2 regions of the Mycobacterium talmoniae genome follow, and region 1 is predicted to be linked to the other one. Evidence: riboswitches for the same ligand, from Rfam matches in the RefSeq annotation. Region 1 holds a riboswitch; the other holds the start of a gene.
What was found. Region 1 has a riboswitch for S-adenosylmethionine ahead of BKN37_RS06205 (hypothetical protein). Riboswitches for the same ligand answer to the same signal wherever they lie in the genome.
Positions count from the first base shown of each region.

Region 2: another riboswitch for S-adenosylmethionine. It lies ahead of BKN37_RS23095 (bifunctional o-acetylhomoserine/o-acetylserine sulfhydrylase); the one in region 1 lies ahead of BKN37_RS06205 (hypothetical protein).

Region 1 covers NZ_MLQM01000019.1:18,672-39,279, forward strand. Annotated here, with positions in the region: gene BKN37_RS06145 (lysylphosphatidylglycerol synthase transmembrane domain-containing protein) at 1-2,349, opposite strand, end outside; gene BKN37_RS06150 (protein kinase family protein) at 2,548-3,375, shown strand; gene BKN37_RS06155 (vWA domain-containing protein) at 3,381-4,370, shown strand; gene BKN37_RS06160 (adenylosuccinate synthetase) at 4,385-5,674, shown strand; gene BKN37_RS06165 (tautomerase family protein) at 6,374-6,769, shown strand; gene BKN37_RS06170 (oxidoreductase) at 6,779-7,654, opposite strand; gene BKN37_RS06175 (acyl-CoA thioesterase) at 7,762-8,613, opposite strand; gene BKN37_RS06180 (hypothetical protein) at 8,727-8,918, opposite strand; gene BKN37_RS06185 (hypothetical protein) at 9,019-9,558, opposite strand; gene BKN37_RS06190 (DUF7159 family protein) at 9,889-10,851, shown strand; gene BKN37_RS06195 (ADP-ribosylglycohydrolase family protein) at 11,013-12,467, shown strand; gene BKN37_RS06200 (hypothetical protein) at 12,479-12,880, opposite strand; SAM riboswitch class IV at 13,617-13,726, shown strand; gene BKN37_RS06205 (hypothetical protein) at 13,758-14,531, shown strand; gene BKN37_RS06210 (lytic transglycosylase domain-containing protein) at 14,978-15,871, shown strand; gene BKN37_RS06215 (nuclear transport factor 2 family protein) at 15,942-16,424, shown strand; gene BKN37_RS06220 (SDR family NAD(P)-dependent oxidoreductase) at 16,426-17,247, shown strand; gene BKN37_RS06225 (protein adenylyltransferase SelO) at 17,379-18,839, shown strand; gene BKN37_RS06230 (ADP-ribosyltransferase family protein) at 18,948-19,535, shown strand; gene BKN37_RS06235 (DUF6880 family protein) at 19,873-20,608, opposite strand, start outside.
Region 2 covers NZ_MLQM01000185.1:2,317-10,618, forward strand. Annotated here, with positions in the region: gene BKN37_RS23070 (aminotransferase class I/II-fold pyridoxal phosphate-dependent enzyme) at 1-534, opposite strand, end outside; gene BKN37_RS23075 (pyridoxamine 5'-phosphate oxidase family protein) at 576-1,235, shown strand; gene BKN37_RS23080 (alpha/beta fold hydrolase) at 1,457-2,248, shown strand; gene BKN37_RS23085 (NADP-dependent isocitrate dehydrogenase) at 2,326-3,546, opposite strand; gene BKN37_RS23090 (NADP-dependent isocitrate dehydrogenase) at 3,609-5,846, opposite strand; SAM riboswitch class IV at 6,475-6,594, shown strand; gene BKN37_RS23095 (bifunctional o-acetylhomoserine/o-acetylserine sulfhydrylase) at 6,775-8,118, shown strand; partial or broken gene BKN37_RS23100 (homoserine O-acetyltransferase MetX) at 8,129-8,302, shown strand, end outside.

The DNA of each region.
Region 1 (20,608 bases):
GGTCAACCACCGCATCACCGGCCACCCGATAAACACCGGCAGCCAGCAGGTCAGCACCCGATACAGCAGCACCGACGGCACCCCCACCGCCGCGGGCACGCCGAAGGCGGCCAGCCCACCGATCAGGGCGGCCTCCACCGCGCCGACCCCGCCGGGGGTGGGCGCCGCCGAGGCTAGCGTGCCGCCGACCATGGTTACCACGGTGACGGTGACGAACGAGGTGTTGCCGCCGAACGCCTCCACGCTGGCCCACAACGCCAGCGCCGCACCCAAAGTCGTGCCGGCCGCGCCCAGCACGATCAACGCCAGCCGCCGCGGCTCGCGGGCCAACTCGATCAGGTCGCTGGACACCTCGGTCAGCCGGGGCCGCACCGCGGTGGCCAGCCAGCGCCGCAGGTTGGGCACTAGCAGGAAGGTGCCGACCGCCCCCAGCGCCACCCCGGCGATCAGGTACAGCATGGTGGGGCTGGGCACGAAATGCGACAGGTCGGCCGACGCGCCGGCGGCGGTGCTGAAGATGATCAGCAGCGCGACGTGCACGATCACCTGCACCGACTGCTGCAACGCCACCGCCGCGGTGGCCCGCAGCGTGCTCAGCCCGCCCTTGACCAGAAACCGGGTCGAGAGCGCCAACCCGCCGACCCCGGCCGGGGTGGTGGTGGCCGCAAACGTGTTGGCCACCTGCATGATCGACAGGTTCCGGAAGCTCACCGCCCCGTTGGCGCAGGCCCACAACGCTCCGGCCGCGCCCACATAGGTCAGCGCCGACACCGCCAGCCCCACCAGCGCCCACCACCAATTCGCGGTCCGCAGTTCGGAAAAGAACGTCGGCACCGCGCTGATAAACGGGTAGGCGACATACACCAGCGCCACCAGCAGCACCAACTGGATCAGCTGGCTGCGGGTGAACCGGGTGATCGTCTTGGCCTGGATCTGGTCGGCGCCGGTCTGGCGTTTGACCTCCTCGCGGGCGGCGGCGATGACGGCTTTGGCGTCGGGCACCGCGTCCCGGACCCGGGCCGGCACCGCGGTTTTGGTCAGCCGGCGCGACGCGGCCAGCACGGTGTCCTTGCCGAACGCGTCGATCGCGGCCGTCACCGCCGCCCTCGCGTCGTAGAGCGCCGACGTCGTCACCAACAGTTGGGCGATATCGGACTGCAGCTGCGCGTCGGTGGCGCCGTATTCGGCGTTGCCGAACCCGCCGAACAGCACGGCGTCGTCGGCGGCGGTGATCTCCTTGGCGCGCAGGTCGCCGTGGGCGATGCGGTGGTCGTGCAGCCGGTGCAGCGACTCCCACACCGCGGCCACCGGGGTGCTGTCGACGCCCTCGGCGATCGGCAGACCGCGCGGCGGGCTGTGCGCATACAGCGTCCAACCCCGGTCCAGGGCGGCCAACGCCACCGTCGAGGTGTTGGCCACGCCCACCTCCCCGATGGCCACCGCCATCAGCGCGCGGTGCTCGACGGCCCGGTGCAGCGAGGCGTGGATCGGCGAGGTTTCGGTGGCCCGCAGCCGCAGCTTGCGCCACAGCTGGCGCAGCGCCCCGCCGCTGCGCTGATTCGGCCCGTACAACTCGATCAGCGCCGGGGTGTCGGCCGCCCCGGACAACACCAGCGGCCCGCGCCCGGCCGGCCGCAGCACGGTCAGCCCGGACACCACGCAGCCGCGCGCGGCCAGCGCCCGCACCGCCCCGTCCAGCGGCACCTCCAGCGCCGGGGTGCCCACCACCAGCACCACCAGGGCGCCGACGAACCAGCCCACCGTCAACCCCAGCAGCGAGCGGGCCGGCACGATCGCCGACACCACCAAATGGATCGGCACGAACGCCAGCAGCAGCGTCCACCACCAGCGCCGCCACCGCGACGGCAGCCACGGCCCGGACACGGTGAGCACCGCGGCCAGCATCGCGATCCAGCGCGGGTCGTCGAGGAACTGGGCCAGCGTGGTGGCCAGCCGCTCGGACAGGTCGAAATGCCAGCGCGGCGCGGCGATGCCCTTGCCGGTGATCGACAGCGGCAAAAACGCCAGCAGCGCGGCCACCGCGTAGGCGCCGAGCAGTTTCCACTGCCGCCCGGCGAGCAGCCCGATCAGGATCATGAACGGCAACGCCAGGATGGCCACGCCGTAGGCCAGGTAGACCAGGTTGGACTGGGTGGGGGACAGCACCCCGACGATCCGGGAGACCGAGCGTTCCAGCGCCACCCACTCGTAGCGGGTGACCAGCGAACTGGTGATCACCACCGCGAGGAACACCGCCGCCAGCGCCAGCCGCAAGATGTCGTTGGTGCGCCGGATCGGGGGTTGCAGCAGGCTGCCGGTTACCCGGATATCGCGCCCGTCAACTCGCATGATCACTCTCGGCTTGGCTTGGTGCCGCGGTTGGCGGCTTGCCGGACAACTTAACCGGACAGCTGTTCTCCGGGCGAGCAGACACAGAATCGCATCGCGCGGGCGTTTCGCGTGCGAATTTGCGTCTGCTCGGCGGCGGGGGCGGGCCGCACGCAAGCGGTGTCGCCAACCAGAGTTCTAGTCGTATACACTAAAACAATGAACACCGACCAAGTCACCACGCTGGCGTCGAGCAGCCAGAGCTACCGGCTGGGACCGTTGCACCGGCGTGGCTCGGTGGCCAACCTGTACACCGCCACCACCGCCGACGGCGCCCAGGTGATGCTGAAACTGCCCCGAAAACCGCGCTCCAACATGCTGATCGAGGCCGAACAGGCCGCGCTGCGCGACCTCGCAGAGCTGGCCGCCGCCGAAACCTGGCTGCCGCCGTATCTGACCCGGCTCACCGACACGCTCACCCACCACGACGACGCCACCGGCGCCGCCCGCCGGGTCAGCGTGCTGGCCCCGCTGCTCGACGGGTTCGTCACGCTGGCCGACGTCGCCGCCGCCTACCCGGACGGCCTGGACCCGCGCGACTACGCCTGGATGCACCGCCGGCTGCTGCGGGCGCTGGCCGCCGTGCACGCCGCGGGCTGGGTGCACGGCGCGCTCACCCCCGCCAACATCCTCATCCACCCGGCCGCGCACGGGGTGGTGCTGGCCGGCTGGTCGTTCGCCACCGGGGCCGGGCAGCGGCTGGCCGCCCGCACCAGCACCGACGAGCGGCTGTATCCGCCCGAGGCGCTGGCCGGCGAGCCGGTGTCCGGCGAATCCGACGTGTACATGGTCCACGCGCTGATGGATCAGCTACTCGGACCCGCCGCACCCGAGCCGCTGCGCCGGTTCAGCCGCGGCTGTCGACAGCGCTCGCCGCGGCGCCGCCCCGACGCGGCCGCCCTGATCGGCGAATTCGACGACCTGCTCGACCGGCTCTACGGGAAGCGCCGCTTCCGGCCGTTCGAGCTGCCCCAGAAAGGGAGGTAACCGACATGGGATTTGGCTACTGGGACGACGACACCTACCGGGCCGCACACACCTACCGCGCCGCGCGCGGACAGTCCGACTTCTCCTACACCGACGACCTGCGCGCGCTGCCACGCTCGCAATGGCGGGTGGACCCCGGCCTGGACCCGCACGGGGTGGCCTACCGGGAATCCCGGGATTCGGCCGATCACCCCGACTCGCTGCCGGTGGTGGTGCTGTTCGACGTGACCGGGTCGATGGGCACCATCCCGCGCATCATGCAGCAGAAGCTGGGCAAGCTGCACGGCCTGCTGCAGCGCAAGGGCTACGCCGCCGACCCGCAGATCCTGTTCGGGGCGATCGGCGACGCCGACACCGACATGGTGCCGCTGCAGGTCGGCCAGTTCGAAGCCGACAACGCGATGGACGACCAGCTGCGCACCGTGTTCCTGGAAGGCGGTGGGGGAGGCCAAAAGTCGGAAAGCTACGAGCTGGCCGCCTACTTCCTGGCCCGGCACACCGCCACCGACGCCTGGGATAAGCGCGGCAAGAAGGGGTATGTGTTCATCGTCGGCGACGAACTCAACAAGCCCCGGCTGGCGGCCCGGCACGTGCGGGCGGTGATCGGCGACGACGTCGCCGAGGACATCGACGTCGCCTCCATCTACCGGGAACTGCAACGACGCTGGAACGTGTACTTCGTGCTGCCCGGCTCCTCGTACTACTACGACGACACCGAGATCGCCGACCACTGGCGCGGGCTGCTCGGCGAACGCTTCCTGTGCCTGGACGACCCGGCGGCGGTGTGCGAGCTGATCGCGCTGACGATCGGCGTCGAGGAGGACAGCGTCGAGCTGGGTGCGGGGCTGGCCGACCTGATCGACGTCGGGTCGCCCAACGAAGCCGCGTCGGTGCGCAAAGCGCTGACCCGGGTGGCCGCCGACCGCGGTACGGTCAGCACCACCGCGCTGCCGGCCGACCTCGACGGCGACGACGACGTCGTCACCGCCACCTGAGCAAAGGAGTTGTGATGCCCGACAACATCTTCGGCGACCGGCACCCGATCGTGGTGGACCTGGGGTTCGGGGACGCCGGCAAGGGCGCGACGGTGGACTGGTTGTGCTCACCGGCCGCCGGGCTCGACGTGGCCGCGGTGGTCCGGTTCAACGGCGGCGCGCAGGCCGCCCACAACGTCGTCGTCGGCGAGGTGCACCACACGTTTTCCCAGTTCGGGTCCGGCACGTTGTCGGGCATCGCGACCTTCCTCTCCGCACACATGCTGGTCGAACCGATCGCGCTGGCCGGCGAGGCCCGCGACCTCGCCGCGCTGGGTGTCGCCGACCCGTTGGGGTTGCTGGCCGTCGACGCGGCGGCGTTGCTGACCACCCCGATTCACGTGGCCGCCAACCGGGCCCGCGAGGACGCCCGCGGCGCGGCCCGGCACGGCTCCTGCGGCAAGGGGATCGGGGAGACCGCCGGGTATGCGCTGGAGCACGACGCGCCCACAGTCGGCGACTGCCGCCACCCCGACCTGCTTGCCGCCAAGCTGACCGCGCTGGCCGCGCACTACGCCGGGTTGCTGGCCGGCAGCCCGCACCGCTATCCCGCGCTGGACGCGATGGTCGAGATGTACCGCGAATTCGCCGGCACCGTCGAGATTGTCGGGCCGGGTTACCTGCGGTCGCTGGCCGGCCGGGGCCGGCTGATGTTCGAGGGCGCCCAGGGCGTGCTGCTCGACGAATGGCGCGGCCTGCACCCGCACACCACCTGGTCGACGGTGGAGCCGTCCCACGCCCGGGCCATGCTGGCCGAGATCGGGCAGCATGGCTACGTGCTGGGCGTCACCCGCAGCTATCTGACCCGGCACGGCGCCGGCCCGTTCCCCACCGAGGACCCCGCGCTGGGCGCGCTGCTGCCCGAGCCGCACAACGGCACCGGCGCCTACCAGGGCGCGTTTCGGGTGGGCGCGTTCGATCCGCTGTTGCTGCGCTACGCGATTGCCGCCTGCGGCGGGGTGGACGGGCTGGCCGTCACCCACCTCGACGCGCTGGACCGCGCCCCGCTTCGGGCCGCCGTGGGCTACCGCACCGCCGCCGGCCCGCTCACCGGCGTCGACTGCGGGCCGTGGCGCGACCTGGGCTACCAGCGGCGGCTCACCGACCTGCTGGCCACCGCCGACCCGGTGCTGGGGCCGGTCCCGGCGTCGGTCGAGGGGTTTCTCGGTTACGTCGAGCGGGCGCTGGGCTCCCCGGTGGTGTTGGGCGCCGACGGCCCCGACCGGGCCGATCGGGCGGTGCGCGCGTTGGCGGTGGCGGCGTGACCCCCAGCGAGCTGTCGCTGACCTCGGTCGACGTTGTCGCGCTGCACTTTCCGGGCACCGACGCGAGGCCCACCGTCGGCGTCGGACCGCGGCCGTGGGACCCCGAGCAGGGCACGCTGGCGCTGCCGGGAGTGCTGCACGGCCGCGGGGAGCTGCTCACCGAGTCGGCGCAGCGGGCGCTGTCCGCCAAGCTGGGCGCCCCGGCGTCGGCGGTGCGGACGGTGGGGCAGCTGCGGGTGTTCGACGCCCCGCACCGGGACCCGCGCGGCCCGACGCTGTCGATCGCCATGTTCGCGGTGCTCGCCGACGACTGGGCCGACCCCGCCGTCACCTGGATCGACCTCGACCACCAGCCGGTGTTGGCGTTCGACCACAACCGGATCCTGCACGACACCCGGGTGATCCTGGCCGACAAGCTGTTTCACGACCTGCCGTTCACCCGGGCGCTGCTGGGCGACCGGTTCCCGGTGACCCGGGCGTTGGCCGCCGCCGAGACGCTGCACGGCCGCCCGGTCGACCGCGGCAACTTCAACCGCACCCTGCGCGCCACCCCCGGGCTGGTCCGCACCGGCGACACCGCACAAGCCCGCGGCACCGGCCGGCCGGCGTCGGTGTGGCGGTGGGACGACGCGGGGGGACCGGCGCCGCCGCACGAATCTCGGATGACGCACCGACCCCTGGTGTGCAACGATCCACCGCATGCCCAGCTCACTGATCGAGGTTCGCCGCCACTACACGCCCGCCGAAGAAGTCGCCCTCATCGATGCGGTCCACGCCGCGCTGGTGGCCGCGTTCCAGATCCCGGCCGCGGACAAGAACGTGCGGCTGGTCGCCCACGAGCCGCATCGGTTCGCCCACTCGCCGAACCTGACGCACCCGGAGCGCTACACCCTGGTGACCATCGACTGTTTCGCCGGCCGATCGGTGGACGCCAAACGGAACCTCTACGGCGAGATCGTGCGTCGGCTCGCCGAACTCGGTGTCCCCGCCGACCACGTCCGGATCCTGCTGCGCGAGAGCGTGCCGGAGAATTGGGGCATCCGCGGCGGGCGCGCCGCCTGCGACGTCGACCTGGGTTTTCAGGTCAACGTGTAACCCCGGCCGCTACAGCTCGTAGCTCACGCCGGTCAGCTTCTCGGACTCCTCCCAAAGCCGGCGCCACAGCGTCTCATTGCGGGACAGCCGGCTCGACGGGCAGGGCTCGACCGGGCCGCGGGTCTGCCGTAATCGGTTGGGCCCCCAGTAGATCGTCGGGTCGGCGTCCGGCATGGTCGCGGCGAACAGCGTCGACTCCGCGGCCCGCTCCGGGGGTTGGCCGACCAGCCGGGCGCCCTGCTTGGCGACCAGATCCAGCAGCGTCTCGGTCTTGGTGAACAGGTCGGTGCCCGACACCCCGGGGTGTACGGCGTAGGAGCGTTTGGTCGACCCAGCCGCGGCCAGCCGCCGCTGCAGCTCGCGGGCGAACATCAGGTTGGCCAGCTTGGATTGGGCGTAGGCCAGGTTGCGCTGGTAGCGGCGGTGCTCATAGTTCAGGTCGTCGATCCACAGCTTGGGGGTCTGGCGGTGCGCGATGCTCGACAGCGTCACCACCCGGTCGCTGATCTTGTCCAGCAGCAGCCCGGTCAACGCGAAGTGGCCCAGGTGGTTGACCCCGAACTGGGTTTCGAAGCCGTCGACGGTGCGGCGAAACGGGATGTTCATCAGCCCGGCGTTGTTGATCAGCACGTCGAAACCGGTTTGCTGGTCGGCGAATTCGCGCACCGACGCCAAGTCGGCGAGATCCAGGGCGGCCACCGTCACGTCGCCGTCGATGTCGTCGGCGATCGGCTGGGCCTTGGCGACGTTGCGGCAGGCCATCACCACGGTGGCGCCCTTGCCGGCCAGCACCCGGGTGGTGATCTCGCCGAGCCCGCCGTTGGCGCCGGTCACCACGAAGGTGCGGCCGTGCTGGTCGGGGATGTCAGCTGGTTGCCAGGCCATGCGCGTCTGCCTTCCGTGGGGGTCCTTCTTCCGCGAGCGTGCACAAATGTAGTCGCCACCCGGCTGGGGCTGGCATTTTGCGCACGCTGGCGCCGGGGCCGGCCCGGTCAGGTGGTGCCCCGGCCGAAATACAGCTCCTGGGTCGCGGTCGCGACCAGCTGCCCGGCCCGGTTGTACATCGTCGACGTCGCCAGGCCGCGTCCCGCCACGCCGCTGGGCGAAAACTGGTCCGACAGCACCCAATCCGACAGGTCGATGGGCCGCTGGAACCACAGCGCGTGGTCGATGAGCGCGTTGAACGTGCTGACCGGGGTGGCCCGCCGCATCGCCAGCGCGGTCTCCACCATGGTGGTGCCGGACAGATAGGTCAGCAGGCAGCTGGGCAGCGCGGCGTCGTCGGGTACCGGGCCGGCGGGCTTCCACCACAGCCGGATCCGCGGGGACGGCGCCGGCAGCTCGAGCGCCAGCCGCGGCGGCGGGTCGACGTAGCGCAGCTCGAACGGGCGCGGCTGCACCCAGTGCCCGTCGAGTTCGTCGGCGTAGTCGGCCAGCTGCTGCTGCATCGGGGGCAGCGCATCGGGGTCGGGCACGTCGGGCAGCGGCTGGTGGTAGTCGGGGGCGGGCACCGGCGCGCTGAACGACGCCAGCGCCTCCAGCAGGATCTGGCCGTCCTGGCGGGCGGTGACCTGCCGGGTCGACAGCGTGCCGCCGTCGCGGGCCACGTCGACGTGCAGGTCGACCGGGCGACGGGCGTCGCCGGGCCGGATGTAGTAGACGTGCACGCTGTGCGGGGTGCGGCCGGGCGCGGTCCGGCTCGCCGCCATCAGCGCCTGGGCCGCGATGTGCCCGCCGACGATGTGGTGGGCGGGATTGTCGAGCTGGGTGGCCACGAAGTGCTGGTCGGCGATGCGGTCGACGTCGAGGGTGGCGACGATGTCGGCCAGGGTCGGGTAGGGCACCCGGTCATGATGCCGCAGCCGCCGCCGGGGACGTCGGGCAGTCACATCTGCCTCAGGCGTCGCCGCGCGGGAAGGGTGTGGTGTTGCGTCCGCGTCTGAGCGACAACTGGGCGTTAGCGCGGGGTGCGCGGGCGGCCGGGCTTGCGGCGCCAGCCCTGCGCGAACTTGCGCACCGCGAGCGCGTCCCACACCGCCGCCGTGATATCGGATGCGCCATCGTTTTCCAGCGCGTGGTCATGGTCGGAGATTCGGGGCAGCTGTGGCGGATGTGGCTGAATGCCAGCCAGGTCGCCGCGGAGCGTCATTGCGCGCGGTGGGTGTATCGTTGAGAATGCCTTGGTGAAGAGCCGGGGAAGTGGAGCCGGGAGCCCGCACGTTTTGCGAGGTCGCCCGGCTCTCGCGTTTTCAGACCACGGTGTGGACTGTGACAAGCGGCGCAACAAGGTTGCGTAGCGCGCCGCCCGTGCCGTACGCCCACGCGATGAGGTCCGCCGCCCACAGCAGTTCGTGAGAGGTTGGCGCGTCTATAGCGACTCGGACCCGATCGAGAGCGTCAACTCGTGCCAAGGCGCCGGTGAGGGCTGCCTTGTCCTGCTTATCCTGCGAGCAGGATTCCACCAGAATCCGCGTTGCCCCGGCGTCAGCCGCGCAACAGGCCAGAGCGTCGAGGCATTGACTTCGCACCTCGCGTTCCGTTCGCCGGGTGCCCTGCATTCTGCCGACGAAGATGTGAGCCTGGGCGACGGGACGTAAACGGACGAAATCGGCGATGAGACGATCACGATTGCGGGTCTCGTCTTTCAGGTGAAGGCGGTTTCGGTTCCTCGGCTTGAGATCGCGCATCACCTTACGGGCGGAGTCGAGGTCGTGATCGGCAACCACTGCCGCACACAGAAGATAGTCCCGGCGACGGGACTCATCCACGAAGAACTCGACCGCGGTCATGTTGACTGGGCAGGTTAGCTCACCGCAACGACATCGGCCGGCGCCATGCGAGGAGCGAGGATGACGGTCTAAGCGGGCCGAACATGTCATAGGTCGGCTCTGCTCGATGAGACCGGTCGCCTACCGCCGCCGTGGTATCGGATGCGCCATCGTTTTCCAGCGCGCGGTCATGGTCGGAGATTCGGGGTAGCAGTGGCGGATGTGGCTGAAGCGAAGCAACATGGCGGGCTGCCGCAGGAAACCCGCCCGACCCGACACGGGGCGCCACCAGCCACCCCGGCGCGCTATCGGTAGCCTCGGATGCGGTCCGCAGACGATCGGAGGCCATCCATGGACCGGGTGCTCGGTCTTTCGATGACATCGACCGTTGTCCGGTGGGTGCTGGTCGACGGTGTCACCGGCGACGGCGACGCCGTCGACCGCGGTGCGCTGGGCATCGGCGACATCGATGCCTTTGACGCCGACGCCCTGCTCGCGACGCTGGTCGACGGCGCGGATCTGCACGCGGTCGGGCTCACCTGGAGCCCGGACGCCGCAGCCGCCGCCGCCAAGGTGCAAACCGCGCTGGGCGGCACCGCGCACGCGGTCAGCGACGTCGCGGCCACCGAGCTGCTCGCCAGCGGCATCGCCGACCTGGCCGGCTACGACTTCCTGGTGGTGTGCGCGGTGGAACCCGGCGCCACCGTCGTCGCCACGGTCAACGCCCGACGGGTGACCGCGCAGCGCCTCCCTAGCACCGACGCCAAACCGCCGATCGAGCCGATCCGCGCGGCGGTGCACGGGGTGCGCCCGCGGCCCGACGCGATCTTCGTGCTGGGCTCCGGGGACGCCGACGCCGTCGTCGCCGCGCTGCAAGACCAGACCGGGATCCCGGTCATCACCGCCGCCGAAGCCGACTTCGCGCTGCCGCGCGGCGCGGCGTTGGCGGCGGCGCGCGCGGACACCGTTCCCGCCGCGCCGGTTATGCCGCCGCGGAATCCGCGGGTGCGGGTGCTGGCGTCGGTGCTGGCCGCCGCGGTCGTGGTGCTGGTCGTCGCGCTGTCGCTGGCCGTGGCGCCGCGCCTGCAGCCGTCGTCGCCGCGGCACCCGCAGCACAGCACCGCCGCCCACCAAACCCCGGCCACCCCGCCGAGGGCTAAACCCACGGTGGCCCCCGCCGCGCAGCCGTCGATGCTGCAGCCGCTGCTCGAAGAGCAGCCGCCGGTCTACGTTCCGCCGGCCGCGCCGGCGCCCCCGCCGCGCATCCGCGACCGCATCAAAGAAAAGCTCCCGCGGCTCAACCCCTTCCGCTAGGCCGGTGAGCACCGCGCCCGCTCCCGCCTGCTGCGCCGCCGGCCCGCGCGAGGCCCACCGCACCACGACGGTCGGATCCACCGTGACCGGACCGGCGCGCCCACCGACCGGTAGGTGACCCGAGCGCCTTCCGCGGGAGGCTTGGCGACAGGAGAGGCGTCGTGACCGATTTGACCGCTGCACAACGGGATCGGGCCTGCGGCACCCTGCTGGGCACCGCCGCCGGCGACGCGCTGGGCGCCGGGTATGAGTTCGAGGGCCCGCGCGCACCCGATCAACCGGTCGCGATGATCGGCGGCGGGCTGGGCCCGTTTGCCCCCGGCGAGTGGACCGACGACACCTCGATGGCCATCGCGATCGCCGAGATCGCCGCCACCGGCACGGATCTGGCCGCCGAGGCGGCGCTGGACTGCATCGTCGACCGCTGGCACGGCTGGGCCCAGAACGCCAAGGACGTCGGCGTGCAAACCCGCTCGGTGCTCGCCGCCGCCGCGCAGCGCGGGATCAGCGCCCGCACCGTGCGCGCCGAGGCCGCGGCCCTGCACCAGCGCAGCGGCCGCACCGCGGGCAACGGGTCGCTGATGCGCACCGCGCCGGTGACGCTGGCCTACCTCGACGACGGGGCCGCCCTGGTCAACGCGGCCCGGGTGATCAGCGAACTGACCCACTACGACCCCGACGCCGGAGACGCCTGCGTGCTGTGGTGCACCGCGATCCGCCACGGTGTGCGGACCGGGCAGCTGGACGCCCGGATCGGCCTGGGCCACCTGGACGCCGACCGGCGCAACCGGTGGGCGGCGCGGCTGGACGAGGCCGAAAACTCCTCGCCGGCGGCGTTTTCCGGCAACAACGGCTGGGTGGTCGCGGCCCTGCAGGGCGCCTGGTCGGCGATCGCCACCACCCCGGTGCCGATCGAGCAGGCCGGCGCGGAAGTGTTCCGGGCCGACCATCTGCGGTTGGCGCTGGAGGCCGCGGTGCGCGGCGGCGGGGACACCGACACGGTGGCCGCGATCGCGGGGGGACTGCTGGGCGCGGTGTACGGGGCCTCGGCGGTGCCGGCGCGCTGGCGGCTGATGTTGCACGGCTGGCCGGGGTTGACGACCCGCGGGCTGATCCAGCTGGCCGACAACATCATCGACAAGGGCCGGCCGGACCCCCTCGACTACAGCGGCTACCCGCAGGCCCGGGCGGCCGTGCCGCATCCGCACGACCCGAAGGTGTGGATCGGCGGGATCGCGGCGCTGGGCAGTCTGTCGGCGGAGGTCGATGCGGTGGTGTCGTTGTGCCGGGTCGCCGACGCCGATCTGCCCGCCGGGGCCCAGCACCTCGATGTGCGGCTCATCGACCGGCAGGGGGAGAACCCCAACCTGGACTTCGTGTTGCTGGACACCGTGCGCGCGCTCGAGCAGCTGCGCGCGGAGGGCCGCACCGTGTTCCTGCACTGCGTGCAGGCCTACAGCCGCACCCCGGCCATCGCCGCGCTGTACGGCGCCCGCGCCCGGGGCATCGATGTCGATGCCGCGCTGCGCGACGTGTGCGCGGTGTTGCCGGGCGCGGACCCGAACCCCGAGTTCCGGGCGGCGCTGCGCCGGCTGCAACCGCGGAGCGGGGCGTGACCCCGGAAGGGTCAGTCGGCGATCAGCCGTGCCGCTGCACCCATTTCGCGTCGCCGGCGGATCTCGTAGCTGCCCGGCGCGATCCCCATGTAGCCGTGCTCGGGATGCCCCAGGTAGGCGATGGAGCCGTCGGGCACCGTCAGGCTGGCGACCCGAAGGTCGTGGGGTGCGTCGGTGTCACAGTAGACCGGTCCGTCCGCGGCGTAGATGACGTGGGTGTTGCCGCCGTTCTCGGCGTGCACCACCGGGGTGCCCGACGCCGGCACCGCGGTGGTCGCCGGGTACGCGGCCGGTAACACCAGCACGTCGCCCTGGCGCTGCATGCCGGACAGCACCGGGATGTCGACGTCGCCGTCGTGCGGGGTGAGGACGCTGACCCCGGTCGTTCGGACCAGCTCACTGATGGTTGCCACCTAGTGTTTCCCTTTCGGTTGGGGGCTCGCGGCTCGGGTCGCGCGGGCCAAGTGGGCGATCGCCCCCCGGAGTCGTGGTGCAGCCGGTAACGGTCGGCGGCGACTTCGACGTGCAGTTCGCTGGGCCGGTCGCCGACCAGCACGCATTCGCGGGTCGGCCGCCGGCGGGTCAGGCGGGTGTCTGGATGGGCGCGGGTTTGCTGCCAGAGTTGGTTACCCAGCGCAAATTTGGCCTCGACGCGGCAGAATGCGGCGAATGCCCACCGCGCCGTGGCTGCGGGCCCCGACGGCGGCTCCACCCATAGGGGTTGCCGCGCTTTGCTGTTCGGGTGGCCCTCGACGGGCGGCGGGGTAGCGTCCAGCGCGCCGCTCATCGCCGAGCACGCCGCTGTGTGCACCGGCGCACGATACCGCAGGCCGACGGTCGACGCCATACCTGAGGTGCCGCCCGGCGTCCCGGTGGCCGCGGCGCATCCCGGACCGTCCCGCCGCTGGGTGCGCGGCGTGGAGCATCGGGCGTCGTCGAGCCACTCCGGGGTCAAGGACGGCAGCGGGTCGCGGTGGCGCGCAGGCAAGTCGGCGAATTGTTCGACGGCCTGCGGCGACGCCAAATCCGGCATGGCTCCTCCTTTCGCGGTGGCCGTCACGCTAGCGGCGGGCACCGACAAGGCGCTCGCGCTAGGCCCCGTGGTGAGCACCCGGGACTTGTCGGTGCCCCGGCCTAGCGTGGGGTCCGCTTCACGAGACGCCGTCGCCAAGCTCCGACTCGACGGCGCGCCAACCCAGCTCGGGGTGGCTCGGATGACGAAGCGACCGGCACCGGACGGGCGCCGGTACGGGCGCGGCCACAGCGAGGTTCAGACAGCGGGAGGTAACCATGCGGCATTGTCGACACCAGGCGACGGGGGAGAGCCGGGTCGTTCTGCTCGGTGACCACGAGACGGTGGGCGGGCACCGGGACGACCTGGCCGAGCTGGCGGCCCAGCAGTCCTGTGTGGTCGCCGACGCGTTCGCGTTCGCGCCGGGTGAAGCCGGCGCGCACGACGAGCTGACCGAGGTCGATGCGGTGGTGTCGGCGCTGGGGCGCGCGATCGCCGACCGGGCCGACGTCTGGGTGCCGTTCTTGGGCGCGGATCTCGGACGCGAACAGCATTGGCGGCGGCTAAGTCTGGTGCTGCAGCGGCACGGGCTGACGTTGCGGGCCGGCCGCGACCTCGACCCGTTCCCGACCGACGGCGGGGCCAGCGAAATCGACTACGCGCTGCGCCGGGAAGTCCAGGCGGTCGACGAGCTCGACCATGCGGCGCTGGCGGCGGTGGGGGTAGACAGCCTCGGCCGCGAAATCGAACGGGCCGTGGCGGACGCCGGGGCGGCGCCGGGTGCTCGACGTGACCCTGCCGGCGCCCGCCCGAGCACCGACGTTGGTGCACCGCCGCTTCCGGCGCCGACGACACCGTGGGCGCAGCGCCAGCCGATGCTCAAGCGTTACGTGCGCTGGCTGGTGCACGGCTGCGGCGTCACGCAGGCGGCCACCGCCCGGGTGCTGAATTCCACCGGGCAGCGCACCCCGACGGGCCGCGAGTGGCAGGCGGGCACGGTGTCCAACCTGCTCAACGGGCGGTATGACCGCCGCGGCACGGCCAGCCGGTGACGAGGATGCGCATGGCTACCCAGTCGTGCTTCTTCCCGCATTCGAGGCCCGTGCCGTGATCCGCCCGCGGCCGTCTGCTGGGAGCGGACGAGCGGGACACCATGATGAGCTCATCAAGGGCGGGCCGCGGCGCGGAAGGACATAGCGATGCGTCCGAGTCTGAGCGACAACGGCAGCGGGGAGGTCGACGCCCGTGCAGATTTGCCGCACGGTTATGGGTTGTCGCTCAGACTCGGACGCACGCATATATGCCCAAGTCGGTGAGACCCGCCGAACGCTGGGGTCGCCGGCGCTATGCGCACGTACGGGCGCTGCGTCAATACCGACCGAGTGCCCTCGGGAAAAGGCGGCGCACGGGTAGCCTGAGCGCCGCGGGTCGCGCACGATCACCGGCGTTATAAAAGGTTCGCGGTGGCGGCGCTCGACCCGGCGAGCGAGGGAGAAGCATGCGTGCGACGAGCGGGACGCGCACCGGGGTGGCCCGTCGTCGTGCGTTGTTCCGCTTACCGGTCCGCGGCAGCGCACTGCTCGTCGCGGGAGCACTGCTACTCGCCTCGCCGACTCGCGCGGAGCCGCCGCCCACGGACCCCGTGGCCCTCGCCGACAGCCTGGTCGCCGCCGAGCAGACCCTGCGTGACCCGTCGGCGTCGGATGCGGTGCTGACCGAGGCGGCGCACCGCCAGCAGGCGGCCTACCGCGCCCTGGGGTGGCATCCGGACTGGGATGCCGTGGTGCGCCCGCGGATTCCGGCGCCGCTGCTGGGCGGCTATGACCACAACGTCGACGCGCGCCGGCAGATGGTCGCGCTGGTGGCCAGCGACGCCAGGGCCGCGCTGCCGGCGTGGCGCATCGACCCGCCGGCGCCGGCCGACGAGCTGCTCGGCTACTACCACGAAGCGGAGGCGGCCACCGGGGTCGGCTGGAACTACCTGGCGGCGATCAACTTCATCGAAACCACCTTCGGCCGGGTCGTCGGCGCCAGCAGCGCCGATGCGCGCGGCCCCATGCAGTTTCTGCCGGCGACGTTCGCGCGATATGGCGACGGCGGCGACATCTTCGCCCCGCACGACGCCATCCTGGCCGCCGGGCGCCTGTTGGCCGCCAACGGTTTCGCCGCCAACCCCGACCGGGCCGTCTTCGCCTACAACCACTCCGCGAAGTACGTGCGCGCGGTCGACGACTACGCCGCCGTGCTGGGCGCCGATCCGGCCGCGTTCGCCGGCTACTACCGCTGGGATGTGTACTGCCACACCACGGCCGGGGACGTGCTGCTGCCGATCGGGTACGCGGCCGACGCACCGATCCCGGTGGGTGAGTACCTGGCGAACCACCCGCAGTGAGGATGCGCGGGGTGCATCGATCGCGATGACATGATGCGAGCTGTCCCACGGCGATCGGGAGGACCACCGGATGACACGCACCGTCGAGGAACGCCTGGCGGCACTCGAGCAGATCGAGGCGATCAAGGCGCTCAAACACCGCTACTTTCGCGCCTGCGACGCCAAAGATCCCGACACCATGCGGTCGTGTTTCATCGCCGACGGCGCCGACATCGACTACGGCCCGCTGGGCGACTTCGCCGACGCCAACCACCTGGCCGCGGTGTTCCGGCGCATCGCGCTGCACACCGTGGACGGTCGCCCGGTGATCCTGGACATGCACCACGGCATGCACCCGGACATCACCCTGACCGGGCCGGATCGCGCGACCGGGCGGTGGACGCTGAAGTTTCGGCAGCTCAACCTGATCGAGCGCACCGAGCGGCTGCTCACCGGCGACTACGACGACGACTACGTGCTGTGCGACGGCGCCTGGAAGATGGCGCGCAGCCAGTTCCGGCAGCACTGGTCGCTCACCCGCCCGCTGGGGCCCGACGCGGTCGTGGAGTGCTGAGGTGACCCGGGTCGCGCTGGTCACCGGCGCCAGCCGCAGCGTCGGCAAGGGCATCGCGGTGGCGTTGGGTACCGACGGCTGGACCGTCTACGTCACCGCCCGCGGCGACGTCGGGGTCGGCGGCCCGCTGGACGCCACCGCCGCCGCAGTCACCGCGCGCGGCGGAAAAGGGATCGCGGTGCGCTGCGATCACCGCGACGACGATCAGATCGCCGCCCTGTTCGCCCGCATCGCCGCCGAGCAGGGCCGGCTGGACCTGCTGGTCAACAACGTGTGGGCCGCGCCCAAGGGGTTCGCCGGGTTCACCGACCCGTTCTGGAAACGCCCGATCAGCGACTGGGATTCGCTGATCGGGGTGGGGTTGCGGGCCCACTATGTGGCGTCGGTGCACGCCGCGCAACTGATGGTGCCGGCCGGGTCGGGCCTGATCGTGAACATCTCGTCGTTCGGCACCCGCGGGCATCTGCATTCGGTGCTCTACGGCATGTCCAAGGCCGGGCTGGACAAGATGGCCGCCGACATGGCCGTCGATCTCGCCGGCACCGGGGTCAGCGCGCTGTCGCTGTGGCCCGGGTTGGTGAGAAACGAGGCGATGGTGGCGTCGGGGCTCACCGAGTTTCAGGGCTTCTCGCTGGCCAACGCCGAGACCCCGGAGTTCATCGGCCGGGTGATCGTCGCGCTGGCAGGCGACCCGCAGGTCGGGGCGCGCAGCGGGCACACGCTGATCACCGCCGAAACCGCGCTGGAGTACGGCGTCACCGACGTGGCGGGTAACCAACCCGACTCGCATCGGGACCTGTTCGGCGGCGGCCCGCTGTACTGAACGCCGAAGTGAGGGGCCCGTCATCGGCCGCGATCGGTCCCTTGCTGTCCGGCGGCCCGTTGGTGTGAACCAGGACTGCTTACTGTCGCCGGATCCCCGACCGCAGCCCAACGCCCCGTAGCCTGAACAGCGTGCGCCTCTCACCAGCCGCGACCGTCGCCCTCGACGGCTGCTTCGCCCGCGAATTCCCGGAGCTGGCGGTGCCGTGGCAGGCCGAGACGCCACCAGACCCGCATCTGCTGGTGCTCAACGAGCCGCTGGCCACCGAGTTAGGCATGGACCCGGAGTGGCTGCGCAGCCCGGAAGGCCTCGGCCTGCTGGTCGGCACGGCCGTTGCCGACGACGCCACCCCGGTCGCGCAGGCCTACGCCGGACACCAGTTCGGCAACTACGTTCCGGTGCTCGGCGACGGCCGAGCGCTCCTGCTCGGCGAACTGGGCGCAGAAAGCCGCCGCGATCTGGCGCTCAAAGGTTCCGGGCGCACCCCGTTCGCCCGTGGCGGTGACGGCCTGGCGGTGGTGGGGCCTATGCTGCGCGAATACCTCGCCAGCGAAGCCATGCACGCGCTGGGCATCCCCACCACCCGCTCGCTGGCCGTGGTGGCCACCGGGCGTGACGTGCAGCGCGATACCGTGCTGCCCGGGGCGGTGCTGGCCCGCGTCGCCGCCAGCCACCTGCGGGTCGGCAGCTTCCAGCTCGCCGCCCAACAAGCTCGCGCCGCCGGCGATCTCGGGCTGTTGCGCCGGCTGGCCGACCACGCGGTCACCCGCCACTACCCGCAGGCCGCCCAAGGCGACAACCGCTACGTCGCCCTGTTCGAAGCGGTCGTCGACGCCCAGGCGTCGTTGGTGGCCCGCTGGATGCTGATCGGGTTTGTGCACGGGGTGATGAACACCGACAACATGACGATCTCCGGGGAGACCATCGACTACGGGCCGTGCGCGTTTATGGAGGCCTACGACCCGGCCACCGTGTTCAGCTCGATCGACTACGCCGGGCGCTACGCCTACGGCAACCAGCCGCGGATCGCGCAGTGGAACCTGGCCCGCTTCGCCGAGGCGCTGCTGCCGCTGTTCGCCGACGACCAGGCGCAGGCGGTGACGCTGGCGACGGACGCCCTCGAGGGATTCCTGCCGCGCTATCAAGCTTTTTGGTCGGCCGGGATGGCGGCCAAGTTCGGATTGTCCGAGGGCGGAGCCGCGACCAGCGTCGTTGATGACGCGTTGGTGTTGCTGCGGGAGAACGCCGTGGACTTTACCTCGTTCTTTAGGGCATTGAGCGCGGCTGGGCGAGACGACAGTGCTTCTGCGCGAGCGATGTTCGCCGCTCCCGCCGAGTTCGACGAATGGCTGGGGCGCTGGCAGGCGCTGGGGCCAGATCCGGACGCGATGGATCGGGTGAACCCGGTCTACATCCCGCGCAATCACCTGGTGGAGCAGGCGTTGACGGCCGCGACGGGTGGCGATCTCGCGTCGGTGCAGCGGTTGCTGGACGTGATTGGTGAGCCATATCGGGAGCGCGTCGGCCTGGAGTCCTACGCCGCGCCGGCGCCATCAGACTTCGGTGCATACCGGACGTTTTGCGGTACGTGACGCCTACGTCGGCGGCTCGCGCGATGCTCAGGCGGCTCGCCAGGGTTGTGAGCGAACGTCGTGGCGACGCGGCCGTGAAGTGACTGCGCTCAGGTCCGTCGGCACAATATGCCCATCAGCGGACATGAGGAAAGCCCTGCCGAACGTCTGAACACGCTATTTGCGAAGCAGGCGAACGATGCGACGCCAACGCAAAGGCTCTCGGTCAGGGATTGGCAGGGCAAGGATGAGCGCTTCTACCGCGAAGTTCAGCGAGCCGCCCAAAATCAGACGGCTTCCGCTCGGGCATATGACGTCATGGACGACTTGCAGGATCTCATGGCGGAATTGCCCGAAGAGGTGCAAGTTTGGCGCGGCATCCGGAATATCGACGCGGCGCTCGGTGTACCGAACGACAGACTCGAAAGTCTAATCGACCTCGACCGCGACATTCCGATGTTCTTCGCCACGTCGCTCGATAGGAACGTCGCCGAGACGGAGTTCACCACCCCTGGGCTCCGCCCCGCCGTGTACAAAATCCATGCTCAGTCGGGCACACCAGCGCTCTGGGTTCCTCCGTTGGGACTTCAAAGCGACGCCTACCAGCAAGAATTGCTCTTTCCGCCAGGGATCGTCATGCGTATCGTCGGAGTGGCGAGAGCCTATAGTGTTCCCATAGTCGAGGTGGAGGTTCGCGATGGGGAAGTGGGACGATGACATCCCGCTGCAGCCTCGCGGCGCGGCGCAACCAAGCTCGGTAGCAGCACTGCTTCGTGCACTGAAGCTGACCGACGCCTCGAAGCCTGCTCAGTTGGCTGGCATGCGGGAATGGCTGAAGACTCACACACCGAGCCCGGGCATGGAGCACAGCCTCCGTCGCAAGGGCTACGCGCGCCTCTTGGACGAGCGCACTTCGGCGTAAGCACAGCAACTGGTTCTATTCGGTTCCTGACCCGCTGGGCCGGGCCATCGCGGGCCGGATGGACGTGTGGCCCGCCGCACGGCCGAAACCCGTGGCGATCAGGAGGCGGGCGCCTCCGGTGGGACGACAACGTCAGGGCAGCCCGGCCCGATCGAGCTCCAGTTGCAGCCGCGGGCGACGACGATATCTGTCGCGCAGGTCGGCGATGAACGCGTCGACGTCCGCGGACTCGCTTGACCCCGCGGCCAGCTTGCGCATCTTCTTGAGTCGCCGCGCGGCGCTGCGGTAGTTGCGCGCGTCCGCAGCTTCCAGCTCCCGCTCGACGAGACGGGTGTAGACGGGCAGAACAGCCAGCGGCTCGAGCTTCTCGTAGGCCTTGGCGAGGTCGCTCCAGGTGCGGTCGTCATCGAGGCCGAGGTTGTGCGCCAGCCGCCAAGCGAACGGAACGTCTTCGAGCGACAGTTGCGCGAATGACACCGCGTCGCGCGGCTGCGACGCGAGGCGCCCGAGCACCTCATCCCGGTAGTCGAGCCAGGCGGCGCGGGCGTCGCGGTACAGCCGGCCCGCGGTGGTCGACGACGGCCAGCGGCGGAACACCTCGACCCGCGCCGCCAGCAGGTCGTCGGGCCGATGCTCGGCCAGCAGGTCGCACCAGTAGTCGGCGGCCCGGCGAGCCTGATGGCCGTCGTCGAAATCGGTGGCCTGCTTGGCCCAGTCGATCGCGGCGTCGATCTCCCCGATTTCCATGAGCGCTGCAGCGGTGTCCTGCAGCCGCGCGGCGACGCGCCGGCCTCGGGCATGGGTGCGAATGATGGCGTCGACGTCCCGATCCCAAACGGCCAGACGCTGGGCGTTCCAATCCAGGGTG
Region 2 (8,302 bases), on a different contig from region 1:
GTCCTCGACGGCCACCCGGTCGCCGGGACGCAAGTGGGCGGCGAGCACCCGCTCGATCCCGTCCAGGGCACCCGAAGTCACCGCCAGGTGCTCGGCCGGCACCCCGTCGGCGCCCAGGCTGGCGCGGGCGTAGTCGGCCAGCTCCGGTGCGATCGGCGGCTGGCCGTACAGCACCGGCGTGGCGGGCAGCGCCGGCCGGGCGGTCGCGATCGGCAGCAGCCCCGGGTGCGGGGTACCGGTCGACAGGTCCCGCACCCCGGCCGGGATGGCCAGCCCGCGCAGCGACCGCGGGGTGGTCGCCGGGCGGTCACGCACCCGGGTGCCGCGCCGGCCCGCGGTCTCCACGGCCCCGCGGTGGCGCAGCAGCCGGTAGGCGGCGGCCACGGTGTTGGGGTTGACGCCCAGCTGGCCGGCCAGCTCCCGGATCGGCGGCAGCGCGGCGCCGGGTGCCAGCGCCCCCGCCGAGATGCCCTCTTCGATGTCGGCGGCAATCGCCTCGGCGCTGGCACCGCTGATCCTGTACTGTACTGGCACGAAGATAATTCTGTACTAGTACGAAAGTATAGGCAACTGTCATGACGTACTCGCCGACGCCGCGGACCACCCCCACCCGGTACCGGGAACGGGCGCGCTACGACCGGGACACCGTGCACGGCATCATCGACGAGGCGGTGATCTGCCACCTGGGCTACCTGCACGGCGAGCGCCCGGTGGTGCTGCCCACCACCCACGCCCGCCGCGGCGAGACGCTCTACCTGCACGGTTCCACCGGCGGCGGCCCGGTGTTGGCGGCGGCCGCCGCGCCGGAGGGCCTGCCGGTGTGCGTCACGATCACCCTGGTCGACGGGCTGGTGCTGGCCCGCTCGGCGATGCACCATTCGATGAACTATCGCTCGGTGGTGGTGCTCGGTGCGGCCCGGCTGGTCACCGACCGGGCCGAAAAGCTCGGGGCGCTGGCGGCACTGGTCGACCACGTCGCACCCGGCCGGTCCGCCGAGACCAGGCCGCCCAACGACCGCGAACTCGCCGCGACCGCGGTGCTGGCGCTGGATCTGGTCGAGGTGTCCGCCAAGGTGCGCAGCGGGGGCCCGGTCGACGATCCCGAGGATCTTGCGCTGCCGCACTGGGCCGGCGTGGTGCCGCTGGCAGTGTCCGCCGCGCCCGCCGAGCCGGCCGACGACCTGGACCCCGGCACCGCGCTGCCGGCCTACCTGGCGCCCTACCGCCGGCGGTAGCGGGGCCGCCCCTCCACCCGCCTGTTGCGCCGAGATCGACGTTTTGGAGACAAAACGCGAGACGGCGCCCCGGAAACGTCGATCTCGGCGAAAACGAGGTGCGGAAGTGGCCCGGGTGACCGCCGCGTCAACTATTGCGGTACCGGCGGTATCGCCATAATGTCGGGCGCATGCCCCCGACCACGCGCGCGCCGATCCATCTGGGTACCGGAGAACCGGTCCTGCTGCTGCACCCGTTCCTGATTTCCCAGCTGGTGTGGGACACGGTGGCCCGCCAACTCGCCGACACCGGCCGCTATGAGGTGTTCGCCCCCACCATGGCGGGCCACAACGGCGGGCCGGACGCCGGCACCTGGTTTCTCAGCTCCCACGTGCTGGCCGACCACGTCGAGCGGCAACTCGACGAACTGGGCTGGGACACCGCCCACCTGGTCGGCAACTCGCTGGGCGGCTGGGTGGCGTTCGAACTGGAACGGCGCGGCCGGGCGCGCACCGTCACCGGGATCGCCCCGGCCGGCGGCTGGACCCGGTGGAGCCCCACCAAGTTCGAGGTGATCGCCAAGTTCGTTGCGGGCCTGCCGGTGTGGGCGCTGGCCACACTGCTGGGGCCGCGGGTGTTGCGGCTGCCGTGGAGTCGGCGGCTGGCCACCCTGCCCATCAGTGGGCCACCGGACGGGGTCAGCGAACCCGAGCTGGTGGCGATCATCGACGACGTGACGCACTGCCCGGCGTACTTTCAGCTGCTGATCAAGACGCTGCTGCTGCCGGGGCTGGTGGAGCTGGCCCAGACGGCGGTGCCCGCGCACCTGGTGATCTGCGAAAAGGACCGGGTGTTTCCCGGCCCGCGGTCGCACCGCTACTTCCAGGCCCAGCTGCCCGCCGGCAGCCAGATCACCACCCTCGACGGACTGGGTCATATCCCGATGTTCGAGGCGCCCGGTCGGGTCACCGAAACCATCACCGAGTTCCTCGACCGATACGTTCCGGGCGCCGAAGCCCCGCCGGCCAGCTAGCCCCGCGCCGAACGTGCGGCCACGGCGACATTTCGGGCGAATCTCCGCCGTGAGCGCACGTTCGGCGGGCGCCGAAGCTAGGCGAGGGCCTTCTTGAGGTTGTCGGCGATCGAGCCGAGGAACTCCTCGCTGGTCTGCCAGGCCTGATCCTCGCCGATGAGCAACGCCAGGTCCTTGGTCATCTGACCGCCCTCGACGGTGGCGACGACGACCTGCTCCAGCTTCTGGGCGAACCGGGTCACCTCGGGGGTGTTGTCCAGGTCACCGCGGTGCTGCAGTCCGCGGGTCCAGGCGAAGATGGAGGCGATCGGGTTCGTCGAAGTGGGTTTGCCGGCCTGGTACTGCCGGAAGTGGCGGGTGACGGTGCCGTGCGCGGCTTCGGCCTCCACCGTCTTGCCGTCGGCGGTCATCAGCACCGAGGTCATCAAGCCCAGCGAGCCGTAGCCCTGCGCGACGGTGTCGGACTGCACGTCGCCGTCGTAGTTCTTGCACGCCCACACGTAGCCGCCCTCCCACTTCAGGCAGGCGGCCACCATGTCGTCGATCAGCCGGTGCTCGTAGAACAGCCCGGCTTCTTCGAACCTGTCCTTGAACTCCTCGTCGTAGATGCGCTCGAACTCGTCTTTGAACATGCCGTCGTAGGCCTTGAGGATGGTGTTCTTGGTCGACAGGTACACCGGGTAGTTCTGTTGCAGCCCATAGGCGAACGAGGCGCGGGCGAAGTCCTGGATGGATTTCTTGAAGTTGTACATTCCCATCACCACGCCGCCGTCGGCGGGCATGGTCACCATCTCGTGCACGATCGGCTCGCTGCCGTCCTCGGGCGTGAAGGTCAGCGTCACGGTGCCGGGTTTATCGACCTTGAAGTTCGTGGCCCGATACTGGTCGCCGAACGCGTGCCGGCCGATGACGATCGGTTTGGTCCAGCCCGGAACCAGCCGCGGCACATTGGAGATCACGATGGGCTCGCGGAAAATGGTGCCGCCCAAAATGTTTCGGATGGTGCCATTCGGCGACAGCCACATGTGCTTGAGGTTGAATTCCTTGACCCGGGCCTCGTCGGGGGTGATGGTCGCGCACTTGACCCCCACGCCGTATTTCTTGATAGCGTACGCCGAGTCGATCGTCACCTGGTCGTCGGTGGCGTCGCGGTTCTCGATGCCCAGGTCGTAGTAGTCCAGGTTGATGTCGAGGTAGGGGAAGATGAGCATGTCTTTGATGAGCCGCCAGATGACCCGGGTCATCTCGTCGCCATCGAGCTCAACGACCGTGCCGTCGACTTTGATCTTGTTGGACAGCTTCGTCCCGCTCATGCCCCAACCCTACAAGCGGGGCCCGTTTGCGCAGGTCGGCGGCCGGCTCAGCCTGCCGCGGCGTCCAGCGCGGCGTTGAACGTCGTGCTCGGTCGCATCACCGCCGTGGTCAGCTCGGCATCCGGCGCGTAGTAGCCGCCGATGTCCACCGCCTCGCCCTGGGCCTTGTTGAGCTCGGCCACGATGGCGTCTTCGTTCTTCGTCAACGTCTCGGCCAGCGCGGCAAAGTGCTGCTGCAAGTCCTCGTCGTCGCTTTGCGCGGCGAGTTCCTGCGCCCAGTACATGGCGAGGTAGAACTGGCTGCCCCGGTTGTCGAGTTCACCGGTCTTGCGCGACGGGCTCTTGTTGTTGTCCAGCAGCTTGCCGATCGCCGCGTCCAGGGTGGTGCCCAGGATTTTGGCGCGCGCGTTGCCGGTCTTGATGCCGATGTCTTCCAGGCTGGCGGCCAGCGCCAGGAATTCACCCAGCGAATCCCAGCGCAGATGGTTCTCCTCCACCAGCTGGTGGACGTGCTTGGGCGCCGAACCGCCGGCCCCGGTTTCGTACATGCCGCCACCGGCCATCAGCGGCACGATCGACAGCATCTTGGCGCTGGTGCCCAGCTCCAGGATCGGGAACAGGTCGGTGAGGTAGTCGCGCAGGATGTTGCCGGTCGCGGCGATGGTGTCCTTGCCGCGGATCAGCCGCTCCAACGTGTACCGCATGGCCCACACCTGCGGCATGATGCGGATGTCGAGGCCCGCGGTGTCGTGGTCCTTGAGGTAGGTCTCGACCTTTTTGCGCAGCTCGTTCTCGTGCGGGCGCTCGTCGTCGAGCCAAAACACCACCGGCATACCGGAGTTGCGCGCCCGGGTGACCGCCAGCTTGACCCAGTCCCGGATCGGGGCGTCGCGCACGATCGGCATCCGCCAGATGTCGCCGGCTTCCACCTCCTGGCTCAGCAGCACCTCACCGGTGGTGAGGTCGACGATGTTGGCGACCCCGTCCTCGGGGATCTCGAAGGTCTTGTCGTGGCTGCCGTACTCCTCGGCCTGCTGCGCCATCAGGCCGACGTTGGGGACGGTGCCCATGGTCACCGGATCGAACTGGCCGTTGGTCTTGCAGAAGTTGATGATCTCCTGGTAGATCCGGGCGAAGGTGGACTCCGGGTTGACCGCCTTGGTGTCCTTTTGCCGCCCGTCGGCGCCGTACATCTTGCCGCCGGCGCGGATCATCGCCGGCATCGAGGCGTCCACGATCACGTCGGACGGCGAGTGGAAGTTCGAGATGCCCTTGGCCGAGTCGACCATCGCCAGCTCGGGCCGGTGCTCGTGGCAGGCGTGCAGGTCGCGGATGATCTCCTCGTGCTGCGAGGCCGGCAGCGACTCGATCTTGTTGTAGAGGTCGACCAGCCCGTTGTTGACGTTGACGCCCAGCTCGTCGAACAGCTCCTGATGCTTGGCGAAGGCGTCCTTGTAGAAGACCTTGACCGCGTGACCGAACACGATGGGGTGGCTGACCTTCATCATCGTCGCCTTGACGTGCAGGGAGAACATCACCCCGGTCTGGCGCGCATCCTCCATCTGCTCCTCGTAGAAGTCGCACAGTGCCTTTTTGCTCATGAACATCGAGTCGATGATGTCGCCGGCCAGCAGCGAGACCTGCGGCTTGAGCACGATCGTCTCGCCGCCCTTGGTCACCAGGACCATCTTCACGCCGCGCGCGCGGTCCAACGTCATCGACTTCTCGCCGTGATAAAAGTCACCGTGCCGCATGGTCGCGACGTGGGTGCGCGACGCCATCGACCACTCGCCCATGCTGTGCGGGTGCTTGCGCGCGTACTCCTTGACCGCCTTGGGTGCGCGACGGTCCGAGTTGCCTTGCCGCAGCACCGGGTTCACCGCGCTGCCCAAGACGTTGGCGTAGCGCTTCTTCAGCTCTTTTTCCTCATCGGTCTTCGGGTTCTCCGGATAGTCCGGAACCTTGAAGCCTTTGCCCTGCAGCTCCTTGATCGCGGCGACCAGCTGCGGCACCGAGGCGCTGATGTTGGGCAGCTTGATGATGTTCGTGTCGGCACGCTGAGTCAGCCGGCCCAGCTCGCCGAGGTTGTCCGGGACCTGCTGCTCGTCGGTCAGGTAATCGGGGAACTCGGCCAGGATGCGCGCCGCCACCGAGATGTCGCTGGCCTCGATTTTGATGCCGGCCGGCTCGGCAAACGCCCGCACGACCGGCAGAAAGGCGTAGGTCGCCAGCATCGGCGCCTCGTCGGTCAGCGTGTAGATGATGGTCGGCTGCTCGGCGCACATGGCATTTCTCCCGGCGTTGGGTCTTTAGGGCTCCGCGTGGTGTACGGCGACCAGTATCGCGTACCAAGGAATCGCAAAGTCCTCTGGATCCTCCCCCACGCTGCGCCGCGGCGGGAGGCTACCCGTCCGGTCGTGACCGGAATGGCCGTTCGGCGTCGGGGCTAGGTCCCATGACGGGTGGGGCCCGCTGAGCGCCAACGACGGGTGTGGCCGATTCGAGTCTGCGGTGAGGGCACCGAGACTGCGGTGGCGGCACCGAGACTGCGGTGAGGGCACCGAGACTGCAGTTAGGGCACCGAGACTGCGGTGACGGCACCGAGACTGCGGTGACGGCACCGAGACTGCGGTGGCGGCACCGAGACTGCGGTGAGGCCGTGTTTTCGCGCCGACAGTGGGCCTGAGCGCAGGGTCGGCGCCGTAGACGCAGGCTCGACGCCCTGAGCGCAGGCTCGATGCCCTGGACGCAGGCTCGACACCCTGAACGCAGACTCGATGCCGTGGACGCAGACTCGGCGCCGTGGACGCAGGCTCGATGCCCTGGACGCAGGCTCGATGCCGTGGACGCAGACTCGACACCCCGCGCCCCACAGGTGGCGACGCGTTCGCGTCGTGCGATAAGCTGCAAAGCGGTCATGAGCGCCAGCGTCAAGCCCCGGCTTGCTGGCCGGCAACCCTCCAACCGCGGTGGGGTGCCCCGGGTGATGACCAGGTTGAGTAGCCGCCACCGGCTACGCGGCAAGCGCGGGTCCGCCATGACGGGCCCCCCGAGTAGACAGGGGAACCTGATGCGTGCCCATTGCGGGCTGGCCAGCATGTGCCTTAGCCGCTGATCCCGTGGCTTGCCCGTCGACGTCCCTCCCGACGCCGGGCTGCCGCGGGTGCGCCGGCATCCGATACCCGATCGTCCTGAGAGCAGAAAGCACGTCATATGAGCGCTGACACCGGGAGCTCCGAAACCGACCCGACCGCGCATTGGTCGTTCGAGACCAAGCAGGTCCACGCCGGACAACGCCCTGACCCGGCCACCAATGCCCGCGCCCTGCCGATCTACCAGACCACCTCGTTCACCTTCGACGACACCGACCACGCCGCCGCGCTGTTCGGCCTGGAGGTGCCGGGCAACATCTACACCCGGATCATGAACCCGACCACCGATGTCGTCGAGCAGCGCATCGCCGCGCTGGAGGGCGGGGTGGCCGCGCTGTTCCTGTCGGCCGGGCAGGCGGCCAGCACCTTCGCCATCCTGAACCTGGCCGGCGCCGGCGACCACATCGTGGCCAGCCCGCGACTCTACGGCGGCACCTACAACCTGTTCCGCCACTCGCTGGAAAAAATCGGCATCGAGTTCACGTTCGTCGACGACCCCGACAACCTGGACTCCTGGCGGAAAGCCGTCCGGGACAACACCAAGGCGTTTTTCGCCGAGACCATCTCCAACCCGAAGATCGACATCCTCGACACCCCCGGGGTGTCCGGCGTCGCCCACGACCACGGGATCCCGCTGATCGTGGACAACACCGTGGCCACCCCGTACCTGATCCAGCCGATCAGCCAGGGCGCCGACATCGTGATCCACTCCGCCACCAAGTACCTGGGCGGTCACGGCTCGGCGATCGCCGGCGTGCTCGTCGACGGCGGCACCTTCGACTGGACGCAGGGCCGCCACCCCGGCTTCACCACCCCCGACCCCAGCTACAACGGCGTGGTGTACGCCGAGCTGGGGCCCCCGGCGTTCGCCGTCAAAGCCCGGGTGCAGCTGCTGCGCGACTACGGGTCGGCGGCCTCCCCGTTCAACGCATTTTTGGTCGCCCAGGGATTAGAAACGCTGAGCCTGCGCGTTGAGCGGCATGTGTCCAACGCGCAGCGGGTCGCCGAGTTCCTGGTCGGCCGCGACGACGTCCTGTCGGTCAACTACGCCGGGCTGCCCAGCTCACCGTGGTACGAGCGGGCAACCAAGCTGGCGCCCAAGGGAACCGGCGCGGTGCTGGCGTTCGAGCTGGCCGGCGGGGTGGAGGCCGGCAAGGCGTTCGTCAACGCGCTGACGCTGCACAGCCATGTCGCCAACATCGGCGACGTCCGCTCGCTGGTGATCCACCCGGCGTCAACCACCCACGCCCAGCTCAGCCCCGACGAGCGGCTGGCCGCCGGGGTCACCCCCGGCCTGGTGCGGCTGGCCGTCGGCATCGAGGGCATCGACGACATCCTGGCCGACCTGCAGCGCGGTTTCGCCGCGGCTGCCGCCCTGGACCCGCAGGCCGCGGCGGCGGTGTGAGGAGCCTGACGTGACGATCTCCGACGCGCCGACGCAGACCCTGCCCACCGAGGGCGAGATCGGCGTGGTCGACATCGGCCCACTGCGCCTGGAAAACGGCGCGGTGATCGACGACGTGTGTATCGCGGTGCAGCGCTGGGGGGAACTGTCGCCGACCCGCGACAACGTGGTGGTGGTGCTGCAC